3 regions of the Marinobacter fonticola genome follow, and region 1 is predicted to be linked to each of the others. Evidence: predicted binding sites of a transcription regulator. Region 1 holds the regulator's gene; each other region holds the start of a gene.
What was found. The regulator LexA, encoded in region 1, represses DNA repair genes until DNA is damaged. The targets are predictions, from matches to a motif close to CTGTNTNNNNANACAG.

Region 1 (5,150 bases):
ATGCCTGATCTTGACTCATGCGGTCTCCTTACTTGGTCGCAAATCAATCCCGCGCTACCGCTCGACGAGGCTGGATGTTTCGATAAAATCCTGGCAAGCGCTGTTTTTCGGGATTTTTTCGCTAGCACTGTTGTCCACTTTATCACAGAGAGCCGTCCTCACGATGAACAGTCGGCAACGATGTCTTGAAACCGGGCTGGGCGAGAGCCGAACAAGGGCGGTCGGCGGCGTGGCCTGTTAAACTGATTGGGCCATCAATGACTATCGGCCAGGACGCTATGCTCGAAAGAATCCTCAAACAGTTGCTGGGCGAATTCCATCCCAAACACTTGATTGTTGCCGGCGATACGGCGCGTAAGGTCGGACGGATCTGGACGGATCATGCCGACGCCCGGCTGTTGGATATGACGCAGGATCCGCTCTCGGTTCGGGAGCGGCTCACGGGCGTGGCCGATCTGGCGCTGGTGACCGGGCTCCTCGGCACGCTCTCTCATGAGGATGCGCGCCAATTCCTGGGCTGGCTGCGCAACGCCGGCGCGCGTCGAGTAGCGGTGAGCGTGGCGCCGGAAGACGACTGGTCATTCAACGAGATGATTGGCCTGGCCTTTCGCCGTTACTCATCCCTCGACGATGGTACGGTGGTCTACGCTTACGATATCGAGACCTACAACCGGCCCCGGGACTGGAACAATTCCAAGTATTGGGCCAACCCCGAGAACTGGGGCAAGTATCGTTGGTGATTAGGGCCAGATTCCCTGCTGCACCATGCCTGCAGACCAGCGCCTTGCCCAAAGCCTTCAGAAGCTCGCAGTAAGTCAGCGAATTAACCAAACAGCGCACTAGGTGCCTGGTCCGGCCTTGATAATTCTCAATGTTTTCATGACTCACCGAGTTAACGCAAACTATGGCGGCATTTTAAGAGAGCGCCGCCCACGTTAGGGTATATGGTAAAAAGATGAACGTATTTCACGTCTATTCAGGGAGGTTGTTGTAATGGAAGAACAGTGTATTCGGGTCGTGGTATCAGGGCGTGTGCAGGGCGTCAACTTCCGCGCCAGTGCTCAAGAGCAGGCGAAGTCCAAAGGGATTTCGGGCTATGCCAAGAATCTCTCTAATGGCGGTGTCGAGATTGTAGCTTGTGGCGATGAATCCGCTATTGAATGGCTGGTTGAATGGCTACACAAAGGTCCAGCCCAAGCGAGGGTGGACGAGGTGAAAGTTGAATCGATTCCCTACAAGCCACGCAAAGAATTCTCCGTAAAGTAAGCTCCCTCCACAATCGGCTCAGGATGTTGTCACGCTGTTGGCAGCCTCTTGGCCGCTCTCATGCCATTAGGGTTTACACTGGATAAAATACTGTATATAGTTCCAGTTACTGTATATAAAGACAGGTAAACGGCATGAAGCTGACACCGCGACAATCCCAAGTCCTCGATATCATTCGCCGCCATGTGGGTGAGACAGGCTATCCGCCCACCCGTGCAGAAATTGCGCGAGAGCTGGGGTTCAAATCCGCCAACGCGGCGGAAGAGCATCTCCGGGCATTGGCTCGCAAAGGTGCCATTGAAATGGTGCCCGGTGCCAGTCGGGGCATCCGGCTGCCCGAGGCCGAGGAAGACCCCGGTCTACCTATTGTAGGGCAGGTGGCGGCCGGTAACCCGATTCTCGCAGAAGAACATATTGACGATTATTGTGCTCTTCAGCCGACCTTTTTTTCCCCCTCTGCAGATTACCTGCTGCGTGTGCGCGGCATGAGTATGAAGAATATCGGTATTTTCGACGGCGACCTATTGGCGGTCCATAGGACGCAGGATGTCCACAGTGGCCAGGTTGTCGTAGCGCGCGTCGGCGAGGAAGTGACGGTGAAGCGTTTTAAGCGGGAAGGAACCCACGTGTACCTATTGCCGGAAAATGACGAATTCGAACCCATCGATATCGATCTGACCGAGCAGGAGTTATTTATCGAAGGCCTTGGTGTGGGTGTGATTCGTCGCTCGGATATGCACTGACCGACCTAGAATTTGGCGTGTATGGCATTGGAGGTGTCTCGTGGAGCAGCTTAGTTTTAATCAGAACCTGACTTACAACAATGCTGTGTTGTCGTCGAACGCCGTGGCTCGCCCCTCATCCGGCGCTCCGGCGATAGATGGGTGGCGAGCGAGTCCGGTCGCGTGTTCAGGCGCGGTGACTCTCCCCGCGGGCCGTGGCTCTAACAAGGACCTTTCTGACGCGGCCATACCGCCTGCTCCGAACAGGCCGGAAGGTAACGTCACCGAAATTATCCTGCCAGAGGCGCAGGTTGAGAATATGCAGTTGCTGTTATCGATGCTGACGCAGCTGAACCAGGAGCGCCGCTGGCTGGCGTGGATCGACCCACCTCAAACGCTGATGCAAAAGTGGCAGCAGATGCATGGCATCGTTGCTGGCGAACTCCTCGTGCTGCGTTCAACCGGTCAGCATGATGCCTTGTCGCTGGCGGAGCGTGCATTGGCTGCTGGAACTTGCCACGCTGTGGTGATGTGGACGGGGGGTGCGTTTGGCGCTGCCGCGTTCGATCGGCTGCAGTTCGCGTCCGCAAAAGGGGATAGCCATGGCGTCGTGCTTCGTCAGCGATGATAAATCCGGCAAGCCAATGTTCCGGCGAATAAGACGAAGAAGGCAAATAAAATAGTATCGTTAGGCTTTGGTTTGCGTGTACGCCGAGAGGCTATGTGTATTGATGGGCTAAACGGCAGGAACTGAGCAATGAGCGCTGCTCGGGGTTGAAGCTGCATCGGGCGGGAGGTGCATGAATATTTTACGGGCGCCAAGGCGCCCGTTTTTGCATCTTGCGCAATGACAAGTCAGCAATAGTCAGTGCAAGGTTCTCGGATGAGTTGAGGGCTGATGCTCTAGCTCATCCTCATCCCAATCGATATCGTGGGCTATATTGCCAACGGCTTCGATGCCGGCCGTCATCATCGCTTTTGCGACCGTGAGGTCCTGCTCTTCCATCATGTCGCGTGCTTCCTGGGAGAACGAGATGCGCACCAGCGGCGCGGTCTCGTCATCGGCCCGACGCAAGGCGAAATCGCCATCGGGAAGCTCGACAATTTCCAGAATTGATGTAGACATAAATACTGCCTTATTCCTGACGGCTGCGCCGCCTGAATGAGAAATTTATTACGTTGGACTCACCACTCGTCGTGGCGTTCCAGAATGATCTCGATGTACTGTTTCAGACCTGCCGCCGTGTTCAGAAGTGCGGATGTCGAACGATCCGGCCCCGATTCTGCAGATACCGCGATTAAGTTATCTTGTTCCACCGACAGCTTGCGTTGGGCGGGGTGGCGTTGAGTTTGAGTCAATACCTCAATGTGTTGCCACCATGAGCCCGGTCGCATAGCCAGTTCGCGCAGTTCGCCGATTTCAGCGCTTTCGCCGGCTACCAAGTCGGCCAGTTCGTCAAGCCCTCGCGGTGAGGTGTGACGGACTTGGTAGAGCTCCGCAATAAGCTGAAGCAGCGCCGTGCGCGCCTCATGAAGCAGCGCAACCGCCCCCTGAATTGAAGCTTCCCGTTCAGCTGCGTGTTCCTGACGATCTGCAATTCTGAGCAGAGTGGATGCCAGGAATGCCTTCTGTTTGGTGAAAGACGGCCACTGAGATGCCATGAGCGATTAGCCACCTGCTTGCAAATTAGCCGGGCAAAAATACCGTGCCCCAAAGGTAACGACTGTCTACGTAGTCTAACAGATAGCAGCTGCGGTTTCGCGTCCAGCCGATGAGAGATATCCGCAAACCGGTGGCGTCAAAAAACTCGAAATGCATCATGGTTTTAACAACTTCCTACAAATAATTTCTTGTCATTATTTCATCCATCAGGCAAATAAGCGCCGTCTTTGAAATTTTTCAGGCATTTTCCCGTGGTCGGGCATTTCCGGTGGTAAGGGCCCTGCACAGAAATGTGTTCAGCGGTGTCCTGGTGCCGGAACCTTGGCTCACGGCTTGCCGTTTGGAGGATATGAATCATGCGCCATCGTTGGCTTGCGCTTTCCATGTTTTTACCGCTTGTTTGGCACAGTGGGGTCAGTGCCAAGGTATCCGAAGCGGAGGTTGCACGCTTGGGCCAGGATCTAACCCCGATGGGTGCTGAGCGTGCTGGCAACGTGACCGGTACGATTCCCGCCTGGAATGGCGGTTTGGCGACTCCCCCGGCGGATTACCGAGAAGGTGAGATCGAGGTCGATCCGTTTCCCAACGATAAGCCGCTGTTTGTTATCTCCGGCGGTAATCTGGATCTTTATAAGGACAACTTAACGGCCGGTCACCAGCAGTTGTTACGCCAGTATGGGCCTAACTATGTGATGCCGGTGTATCCGAGCCGACGCACAGCGGCTTATCCAGAACGCATCTACGAGCGTTCCCGGGAGAATGCCGCCAAGGCGACTTTGCTGGATAATGGCAACGGCGTGCGTGACACCATTGCCACCAGTCCGTTCCCGATTCCCAGCAACGGCCTGGAAACGATCTGGAATCATATCCTGCGGTTCCGCGGTGAGGAAGTGTCTTTCCGGTCGGCTTTCGCGACGCCGACTGTCGACGGTTCGTTTAACCCCGTGCTGACCGAGTACGACTACTTTTTCGCGTATAGCGAGCCGGGCGTTGAGTTGCGCGATATCGACAACAAGATCTTCTACCTGAAGACCCGTATCATGTCCCCGTCCAGTTTGGCGGGCACGTTGAATCTGGTCCACGAAACGTTGGATCAGGTGCGTTCCCCCCGGCTGGCTTGGCGCTACGAATCCGGCGAGCGCCGCCTGCGCCGTTCGCCAAACCTGGCGTACACCACCGACCTGCCCAACAGCTCGTCCCTACGCTCGGTCGATCAGAAAGATTTGTACAACGGAGCGCCCAATCAGTACGACTGGGAGCTCAAAGGTAAGCGCGAGATCTACGTGCCTTACAATGCCTATAAATTGCATCAGCCCGAGGCCAGTGCCGACAAGATTATCCGGGGCCGGCATATCAATCAGTCGCTGGCCCGCTATGAGCTGCATCGCGTTTGGGTGGTAGAAGCGACCCTGCGCACCGGCATGGACCACATCTATCATCGCCGCGTGTTCTACATCGACGAAGATAGCTGGCAGATCCTCGCCACCGAGGAGTACGAC
Region 2 (5,150 bases), 130 kb from region 1:
CCTTGAGAAAATAACAAAAAGAGCCGATTCCTTTCGAAACCGGCTCTCTTCAAACACTGACAATCAGAATTGGCTTTAGAGCAACTCGCCGCTGGCCGCCTCGGCGTCGGCAGCGGATTTTTCCTTGCTCTCTTTGCCGGTCGGCTTGGGCATCAATTTTTCGCGAATCTTGCCTTCGATCTCAGTGGCAATATCCATGTGTTCTTCCAGGAACTTGCAGGCATTCGCCTTGCCCTGGCCGATCTTGTCGCCACTGTAGCTGTACCAGGCACCGGACTTGTCGACAAAGCCTTCCTTCACACCCAGGTCCACTACTTCGGCCATGCGGTAGATGCCCTTACCATACATGATCTGGAATTCGGCTTGCTTGAACGGCGGGGAGACCTTGTTCTTGACGACTTTGACGCGGGTTTCGTTACCCACCACCTCGTCGCCGTCCTTTACGGAACCGATACGACGAATATCCAGGCGAACGGAGGAATAGAACTTCAACGCGTTACCGCCGGTCGTGGTTTCCGGGCTGCCGAACATGACGCCGATCTTCATCCGAATCTGGTTGATGAACACCAGCATGCAGTTGGCATGCTTGACGTTACCGGTCAGCTTGCGCAGCGCCTGGGACATTAGGCGCGCCTGCAAACCAACGTGGGAATCGCCCATTTCACCTTCGATCTCCGCTTTCGGCGTCAGCGCCGCGACGGAATCGACGACGATGACGTCGATGGCGTTGGAGCGGACCAGCATATCGGCAATTTCCAGCGCCTGCTCACCGGTATCCGGCTGGGAGACCAGCAATTCATCGACGTCCACGCCCAGTTTTTCCGCGTAGATCGGATCGAGTGCATGCTCTGCATCGATGAAAGCACAGGTCTTGCCCGATTTCTGGGCTTCGGCGATAACCTGCAGAGTCAGCGTGGTTTTACCCGAACTCTCCGGGCCGTAGATTTCCACAATTCGACCGTAAGGCAGACCGCCAATGCCCAGGGCCACATCCAGACCCAGTGAACCGGTAGAGACAGACGGGATGGCTTCACGGGGCTGATCGCCCATTTTCATCACGGCGCCCTTGCCAAACTGGCGCTCGATCTGGCTCAGTGCCGCACCTAACGCCTTCTTGCGGTTGTCTTCCATCGCTGCGAAAACCTCGTCTTGATGTGCCGCCAGGCGGCATGATTCATAGACCCGGCGCCTGGCCGGGTAACTGTATATTTGAACAGTATTAGAACATAATGGATGAAACAGGCCAAGTGCTGCATTTCATCCTCTATGCTTTTTCCTCTATATAGTCGTTGCAGATATATATTCGTTGCAGTTATATAGTCACTGCAGATGTATAGTCACCGCAGGTACAGAGCCCGTAGGTACAGAGTCACTGCAGGAAGCCCCTCACGCCCTGAAGCGCGAACAGCACCGCCTGACGCCGAATGGCATCGCGATCGCCGGAAAAGTACTCAACCACACTCTCCGTGTCCGCTGGCGAGCGGCCCCAGGCGAACCAGACAGTACCGACCGGCTTTTCATCGGAGCCTCCGCCAGGGCCAGCTACGCCACTGACGGAAACGGCGACCTGTGCCCCCGTCTCTGCCAGGGCGCCAGCAACCATTTCACGAACCACGGGTTCGCTCACGGCGCCATGTGCCACGAGGGATTTGTCGGTAACCCCCAACAAAACCCGCTTGGCCTCATTTGAATAAGTCACTACACCGCTATGCACATAGTCCGAACTGCCGGCGCGGTCCGTCAAGGCCTTAGCTATCCAGCCTCCGGTACAGCTCTCGGCGGTCGTGATCGTTAGCCCACGCTCGCGCAGCACGTCGCCCAGCGCTTCGGCAGCCTCTTCGAGGACGTCATCGGATATCGACATGCGTTGCCCTCCAGAAAAATTTGAATCCACATTCTTAACCCCTGAGCGGCATCAGTCCACCCCTGGGCCACGCTGATTTTTCCGCCTGGCTAGCGAGCACCTTGAAATCCGGCGGGGATTCAGAAGATAGCGGGATGAACGAAACACCCACCTCTCTCGTTTCATCATCCGGCGGATTTCCTTACAATCCCGGTTTGCCTTTGCAGCCCACCCCCAGAGAACAACGGATTCCGAATGTCAATCGCGCCCACGGAACTCAGTAAACAAACCCCGATGATGCAGCAATACCTCAAGATCAAGGTGGAGCATCCGAACGAACTGGTGTTCTATCGTATGGGGGATTTTTACGAGCTGTTCTACGACGACGCGAAAAAGGCAGCCGAGCTGCTCGATATTACTCTGACCGCTCGTGGCCAGTCTGGGGGCCAGCCGATACCGATGGCGGGCGTACCCTATCATGCAGCGGAGAACTACATTGCCCGGCTGGTCCGCGGCGGGCACTCCATCGCCATTTGCGAGCAAATCGGCGACCCGGCGACCAGCAAAGGACCGGTAGAGCGCAAGGTGGTACGCATCGTTACGCCGGGCACCCTGAGTGACGAAGCCTTCCTGGAAGACCGCCGCGATAATCTGCTGGTCGCCATCTGCAGCCAGCGCGAGAACTTTGGCATCGCCTGCCTGGACATCTCCAGCGGCCGTTTCTCCGTGTCCGAATTCACGGGTGCCGAATCCCTACAGGGCGAGTTGCAGCGTCTACAACCTGCGGAGATCCTGATTAGCGAGGACTTTCCCTACGCCGATCTGCTCGAGGACTATACCGGCGTGCGGCGCCAGGGCCCTTGGCTATTCGAGCGCGATTCTGCTCAGCGCATCATCACCCAGCAGCTACAAGTGCGGGACCTGACCGGCTTTGGCTGCGAGGATCTGACGCTGGCCGTCTGCGCCGCTGGCTGCCTGCTTCAATATGCCCGGGAAACCCAGCGCACCGCCCTACCGCATATTCGCAAGCTGACGCGTGAGCGGCGCGAAGACGGCGTACTCCTGGACGCAACGAGCCGCCGTAATCTGGAAATCGACACGAACCTCGCCGGCGGCACTCAATACACCCTCGCCTGGGTCATGGATCGAACCGCCACCGCCATGGGCGGTCGCCTGGTGCGCCGCTGGCTGAACCGCCCGCTACGCGATGTCGACATCGTCAAAGAGCGTCAGGCGGCCGTCGCCGCCCTGTTGGACGGGTTCCACTACGAGCCGCTGCACGACCTGCTCAAGTCAGTGGGCGACATCGAGCGTATTCTGTCCCGTGTCGCTCTGCGCTCGGCCAGACCCCGGGACCTGGCGCGCCTGCGCGACGCGTTCAACCTGCTGCCGGAGCTGCAAACGGTGCTGGAGCCGGTCAATGCCGGACGCATTGCCGCACTGCGGGACACGGCCAGTACGTATCCCCAGCTCGCCGACCTGCTGACCCGGGCGGTTGTGGACAATCCTCCGGTGGTCATCCGCGACGGCGGCGTCATCGCCGAAGGCTACGACGACGAGCTGGACGACCTGCGCAATATCAGCGAGAACGCCGGCCAGTTTCTGCTGGACGTGGAAACACGGGAGAAGCAACGCACCGGCATCAGCACCCTGAAAGTCGGCTACAACCGGGTGCATGGCTACTACATCGAAATCAGCCGCGCCCAGTCCGACCAGGCGCCGGTGGACTATATCCGCCGTCAGACCCTGAAAAACGCCGAGCGATTCATTACGCCCGAACTGAAAGAATTCGAGGACAAGGCGCTGAGCGCCAAGAGCCGCGCCCTGGCCCGGGAGAAAGGCCTCTATGACGAGCTGCTGGAAAGCCTGGCCGAGCAGCTTTCTCCACTGCAGGATACCGCGCAGGCGCTGGCCGAGCTGGACGTTCTCAGCAATTTTGCCGAGCGCGCCACCACACTGCGATTGAATCCGCCGGAGTTCACCGATTCACCGGGCCTGGATATCCAAGCGGGCCGCCATCCGGTGGTCGAGCAGCTCTTGGACGATCCCTTCGTCCCCAACGACCTGCTGATCGATAACGAACGCCGGATGCTGGTTATTACCGGCCCCAACATGGGCGGTAAGTCCACCTACATGCGCCAGGCTGCATTGATTGCGTTGCTGGCTTACACGGGGGGCTTCGTACCGGCCGACCGGGCCATTCTGGGGCCGGTTGATCGTATCTTTACCCGCATGGGCTCGTCGGACGATATCGCCGGTGGACGCTCGACTTTCATGGTGGAAATGACCGAAACCGCCAACATTCTGCATAACGCCACCGAATCCAGTCTGGTGCTAATGGACGAAATCGGCCGCGGCACCAGCACGTTCGACGGTCTATCACTGGCCTGGGCCACCGCCGAGCAACTGGCGCAAAAAGTGCGCTGCTACACCCTGTTTGCCACGCACTACTTCGAACTGACACAGTTGGCCGATCAGCTCAGGCACGCCGTCAATGTGCATCTGACCGCCACCGAGCACGACGACAGCATCGTCTTCCTGCACAATGTGCACGAAGGCCCCGCCAGTCAGAGCTATGGCTTGCAGGTCGCCAAGCTCGCCGGCGTGCCGCAGGATGTGATCAACAATGCCAAGCACCAGCTCCAGCGTCTGGAGGGCAGTGCCACCGCGCCATCGGCGGCGACCCCCACGCAGCCTGCGGTTAGCCAGCCTGTAGTACAAAAGCCTTCTGTAGCACGAGAACCTGCGGCGTTCCAGGGCGACATGTTTGCCAGCTTCGATCCCAGCGAGGTGGAAAAAGCCCTGGCAGAGATGGATATCGACGGGCTGACGCCTCGGGACGCTCTTGACCGGCTTTATAAGCTCAAGGAACTAATGGGGAGCTCCCGACATACATAACGATATAATCAAAGAGCCTTGAGCCGCATGCGCTGCACGCTTGCTACTTCGGGGAGTGCTCCCTAAAATACCGCCCTTCACGATACTAATGTTCAGCAGTGGTCACCGCATGCCGGGGGCCGCCGAGGCCTTGACCCACCCCTCAAAGGCATCGCAAGCTGGCAAAAGGCGCGCTTCGGGCTCCGCCAACTGATGAGACAGACTGAGAAACCAGGGATACCAACATGACATTTGTCGTTACTGACAACTGCATCAAGTGCAAATACACCGACTGTGTGGAAGTCTGCCCTGTAGACTGCTTCTACGAAGGCCCGAACTTCCTGGTCATCGACCCCGACGAATGCATCGACTGTGCGCTGTGCGAGCCAGAGTGCCCAGCGGAGGCTATATTCTCGGAAGACGAGTTACC
Region 3 (5,150 bases), 2.2 Mb from region 1:
AGCGAAACAGCAGCATGTCATCCGAAAACGCTGAATTACGCAAGGTCGGTCTCAAGGTGACCCTGCCTCGGGTCAAGATCTTCAATATCCTCGAGAGCTCCAATGAGCATCATCTAAGCGCAGAAGATGTTTACAAAAAACTCTTGGAAGCCGGTGATGACGTGGGCTTGGCCACGGTATACCGTGTGCTCACCCAGTTCGAGGCGGCCGGTCTTGTCTTGCGCCACAATTTTGAGGGCGGCCACGCCGTGTTCGAAATGGCCCGTGACGATCACCATGACCACATGGTGTGTACCGAGACGGGTGAGGTGGTCGAGTTCGTTGACGAAGTGATCGAAGAGCGTCAGCGTAAGATCGCCGAGGAGCACGGCTACGAAATTGTCGATCACAGCCTGATTCTCTATGTAAGGCCGATGAAGAAGCGCTGATCTCTAGTCTCAGATTCTTCTTCCAGAATGCCTGTGGGGCACCTGCAAGGTCCATGGGCATTTGTATTCCTGTTTGTTCGTCCCTCCCCTCTAATTGTTGATCGTCCTTCCGATTCGTTCTCTGCCCGTATTTTTGGGTGATCTCTCCTGATGTTGAGCGGCACTTTATTATTGCTTGCTTGCTTAATTATTGCTCGCTTGCTTATAGAGTCTAATGCGAATGGGCAATCACGAATCAAGGACGTTAAAAAGGAGGCAGGAAGGCCTGCCTCAGGCAACGCTCGGGGTTTGAGCGTAGGGGAAATGCTCGGTTAGGGCGACGGCAATGCTCCGTCGCCTTGGCGTTCAATGGTGGGTAGCCTGGCCTTTTTGGACCATTTCCTGGGCATGAGCCAGGGTTTGTTCAGTCATGTCTACGCCACCGAGCATGCGAGCGACCTCGCGCACCCGGCCATCGTCGTTAAGCGTCTCGATGCGTGAGAAAGTGGCGTTCTGCTCGCTGAACTTGCTGACGAAAAGGTGCTGGTGCGCTTGAGCGGCAACCTGTGGCAGGTGCGTTACGCACAGTACTTGGCCGTTCTGACCTAGCTGGCGTAACAGTCGTCCGACCACCTCTGCTGTACCGCCGCCGATACCCACATCCACCTCGTCGAAAACCAGCGTGGGAATGGTGGACGTCTGGGCGACAACCACCTGGATCGCCAGGCTGATTCGAGACAGCTCGCCGCCTGAGGCCACCTTGCTCAGCGCGCGCGCGGGCTGGCCCGGGTTGGCACTGATCAGGAACTCGATGTCTTCGTTGCCCGTGGGCGCAGGTTCGGCTTTTTCCTGCCGGGCCAGGCGGGTGACGAATTGCACGGAGGGCATGCTCAGCTGAGCCAGTTCCTCGGCAATGCGATTGTCCAATTCCGCCGCCGCTTTCTCCCGTTTTCCGGTAAGGGCATCAGCCTGCGCCTGCCATTCATCGCGAAACGTCTCTACATCGGCTTCCAGCTTTTCCAGGCTGCCTTCACCGCCGTCCAGTTCATCCAGTTCGGACTGCAGTTGAGTGTGCAGTTCGCCGAGGGTTTCCGGAGTGACCCGGTGTTTGCGTGCCAGGTCGTAGATTGTGCTCAGTCGTGTTTCAACTTCTTCCAGTCGAGCGGGGTTCGCTTCGTAGTCATCGATGAAATGCCGAAGGTTGTTGCCTGCCTCGCTGAGTTGGATCTGGGCTTCGTTAAGCATCTGGAGAGTGTCGGCCAGTTGTGGGATCTCGACCGGTAGTTGCTCCAATTGCTGTAGGGCCTGCTGGACCAGGGAGGCGGCGCTGGGTTCGTCTTCGCTACAGAGTAAAGACGCTTGGTGGCAATTGCGCAGGACGGTTTCTGCATGGCCGAGTTGGGCCTGCTCGTTTTCCAGTTCGGTCAGTTCGTTCTCGCCCAAAGCCAGGCCGTCCAGTTCTTCGACTTGATAGCGCAGCAGTTGCAGGCGGGCTTCGTTTTCATCCTTGTAGGACTGAAGCTCACTCAGACGTTGACGGGTTTTGTGCCATTGTTTCCAGGCTGTGCGGGTTGCTTCCGCCAGTTTCTCTGCGCCGGCAAACTCGTCGAGCAGTTTGCGGTGAGTGTCTTTCTGTAGTAGGGACTGGTGCTGATGCTGGCTGTGGATGTCCATCAGCATACCGCCCAGCTCGCGCAGGTCGGCCAGCGGGCAGGGCTGGCCATTGATGTAGGCGCGGGAACGACCGTCCTTGCTGATCACGCGGCGCAGGATGCACTCGTGTTCGTCATCGAGATCATGATTTTCCAGCCAAAGTTGGGCTTCTGGAATGCGGCTGACGTCGAAGCTGGCCGTGATGTCTGCGCGCTTGGCGCCATGCCGGACTGCGCCGGCGTCGGCACGGCCACCCAGTACCAGGCCGAGCGCGTCGAGAACGATGGATTTGCCGGCACCGGTTTCCCCGGTCAGGGTGGTCATGCCCTGGCGGAACTGTAGTTCGACGCGCTCGGCAATGGCGTAATTGGCGACGATCAGTTGATTCAGCATGGTGGACTCCGGTTTCCTGGCGCTTCCGTGGTGCAAGACGGTTGTTCGGGGTGAGCGCTGTGATCGGTTTAAGTGCGTCGATCTGTTCAAATATACAGTAGCTGTGAATATATACAGTGAAATTTCGCGATGCAAGCAAAAACATGGACGGCGTAGCGTTAATCGATAGGCAACGGTTGAAAGCGTTCCGGCTGATCCCCATATCGCTGGCAAGCTATTGGATAAGGGCGGTTTCGCCCGTCTGAGATGATTGATCAGGAGTTGACTGATGAGCGCAGAAGACACCCGCAAAGAACACAACGAGGACGAGCTGAAAGCGGTTCCTGAGGATGCTCTCGACCCGGCGAGAAGCGGACGCGCAGGCAGCGAGCGCAAGCCCGAAGCCGGCTCCGAGAAGGCCGAGCAAGCCGAGCCCCAGGCGCAGTCGAAGCAGCCGGAAGACGATCAGGGCGATCGGGAAGCCGGTGAACTTGAGGCGCTGCAGGGACAGGTGGCCGAGCAGAGGGAGCTGGTGTTGAGGACTCAGGCGGAGATGCAGAATGTGCGCCGCCGCGCCGAGATTGATGTGGATAAGGCTCGCAAATTTGCGCTTGAGAAGTTCGTCAAGGAACTGCTGCCGATAGCCGATAGCCTGGAAAAGGCGGTGGAAAGCACCGAAGGCAAGACGTCTTCCGATGAGGTCGTTGCCTCCATTCGAGAAGGTGCGGAGATGACACTCAACCTGTTCATGAACAGTCTCGAAAAGTTCAATGTGAAACAGGTCAATCCCGTGGGTGAGCCATTCGATCCTCAGCTCCACGAAGCCATGTCCATGGTGCCGGCGCCCGATGCCGAGCCCAATAGTGTCGTCGCATGCATTCAGAAGGGTTACACCTTGAACGAGCGCTTGGTACGCCCGGCTATGGTCGTGGTCGCTCGTCCCGATGATTCAGCAAAAATTGACGAACAGGCTTGAAAACGAGCGGTCCGAGCCAATATAGGCATTAAACGGTAATTAAGCCGATCGAACCCAAGAATTTATTCGCAAGCGAAGCAGATCAGCAGCTACAGGAACTGGAGTCATTCAATGAGTAAGATTATTGGTATCGACCTGGGGACCACCAACTCTTGTGTAGCCATCATGGATGGCGACAAGGTCAAGGTGATCGAGAACGCGGAAGGCGATCGCACGACGCCGTCCATCATCGCGTATACCGAAGAGGGTGAAACGCTGGTCGGTCAGTCAGCCAAGCGTCAGGCGGTGACCAACCCGAACAATACCCTATACGCCATCAAGCGTCTGATTGGCCGTCGCTTTGAAGACAGCGTCGTTCAGAAAGACATCAAGATGGTGCCCTACAAGATTGCCAGCGCGGACAACGGTGATGCTTGGGTTGAAGTGAAAGGCAAGAAAATGGCGCCGCCGCAGGTTTCTGCGGAAGTGTTGAAGAAGATGAAGAAAACCGCTGAGGATTATCTTGGCGAGAAGGTCACTCAAGCGGTTATTACCGTTCCGGCCTATTTCAACGATAGCCAGCGTCAGGCCACCAAAGATGCCGGCAAGATCGCCGGTCTCGAGGTCAAGCGAATCATCAACGAGCCCACTGCGGCCGCGTTGGCTTATGGCCTGGATAAGAGAAGCGGTGACCGCAAGGTCGCTGTATACGACCTGGGTGGCGGTACCTTCGATATCTCCATCATCGAGATCGCAGACGTTGACGGCGAGCATCAGTTCGAAGTACTGGCCACCAATGGCGATACCTTCCTCGGTGGTGAAGACTTCGATATGAAGATCATCGAGTTCTTGGCGGACCAGTTCAAGAAAGACAGTGGCATCGACCTGCGTGGTGATTCACTGGCGATGCAGCGTTTGAAAGAGGCGGCTGAGAAGGCCAAGATCGAGCTGTCCAGCAGCCAGCAGACGGATGTCAATCTGCCATACATCACGGCAGATCAGAGCGGTCCCAAGCACATGAACGTCAAGCTGACCCGGGCCAAGCTGGAAGCGTTGGTGGAAGACTTGGTCGATCGCAGTCTCGAGCCTTGCAAGATCGCTCTGGCTGATTCCGGTGTGGACAGCAGCGAAATCGACGAAGTGATCTTGGTCGGTGGCCAAACGCGCATGCCGCAGGTTCAGGAAAAGGTTAAGAACTTCTTTGGCAAGGAAGCGCGTAAGGATGTGAACCCGGATGAAGCCGTCGCCATGGGTGCGGCCATCCAGGCGGCCGTTCTGTCAGGTGACGTTAAAGACGTACTGCTGCTGGACGTGACCCCGCTGACCCTGGGCATCGAAACCATGGGCGGTGTGTCCACATCGCTAATCGAGAAGAACACGACGATTCCGACCAAGAAGTCGCAAACCTTCTCGACTGCGGATGACAACCAAACTGCGGTAACCATTCACGTGGTTCAGGGTGAGCGCAAGCAAGCGACCCAGAACAAGTCGCTGGGCCGCTTTGACTTGGCTGACATTCCACCGGCGCCCCGTGGCGTACCGCAGATCGAGGTCACCTTCGACATCGATGCCAACGGTATTCTCAACGTGTCCGCCAAGGACAAGGCAACCGGTAAGGAGCAGTCCATCGTCATCAAGGCCTCTTCCGGCCTGAACGACGACGAGATCGATAAGATGGTCGCGGATGCCGAGGCGAATGCCGAGGAAGATCGCAAGTTCGAAGAGCTGGTGCAGGCGCGCAACCAGGGCGATGGTATGATCCA

Region 2: recA (recombinase RecA) is a predicted target of LexA. The motif match lies at 1,202-1,217, and genes of this name have one in related genera.
Region 3: recN (DNA repair protein RecN) is a predicted target of LexA. The motif match lies at 2,536-2,551, and genes of this name have one in related genera.

The regions. Positions count from the first base shown of each region.
Region 1 covers NZ_CP043042.1:1,568,734-1,573,883, forward strand. Annotated here, with positions in the region: gene FXO11_RS06995 (amidoligase family protein) at 1-19, opposite strand, end outside; gene FXO11_RS07000 (DUF6231 family protein) at 279-740, shown strand; gene FXO11_RS07005 (acylphosphatase) at 994-1,266, shown strand; gene lexA (transcriptional repressor LexA) at 1,401-2,009, shown strand; gene FXO11_RS07015 (cell division inhibitor SulA) at 2,050-2,616, shown strand; gene FXO11_RS07020 (hypothetical protein) at 2,854-3,114, opposite strand; gene FXO11_RS07025 (DUF6586 family protein) at 3,174-3,650, opposite strand; gene FXO11_RS07030 (DUF1329 domain-containing protein) at 4,008-5,150, shown strand, end outside.
Region 2 covers NZ_CP043042.1:1,440,462-1,445,611, reverse strand. Annotated here, with positions in the region: gene recA (recombinase RecA) at 76-1,131, opposite strand; gene pncC (nicotinamide-nucleotide amidase) at 1,370-1,864, opposite strand; gene mutS (DNA mismatch repair protein MutS) at 2,099-4,741, shown strand; gene fdxA (ferredoxin FdxA) at 4,966-5,150, shown strand, end outside.
Region 3 covers NZ_CP043042.1:3,878,969-3,884,118, reverse strand. Annotated here, with positions in the region: gene fur (ferric iron uptake transcriptional regulator) at 15-428, shown strand; gene recN (DNA repair protein RecN) at 774-2,453, opposite strand; gene grpE (nucleotide exchange factor GrpE) at 2,722-3,408, shown strand; gene dnaK (molecular chaperone DnaK) at 3,520-5,150, shown strand, end outside.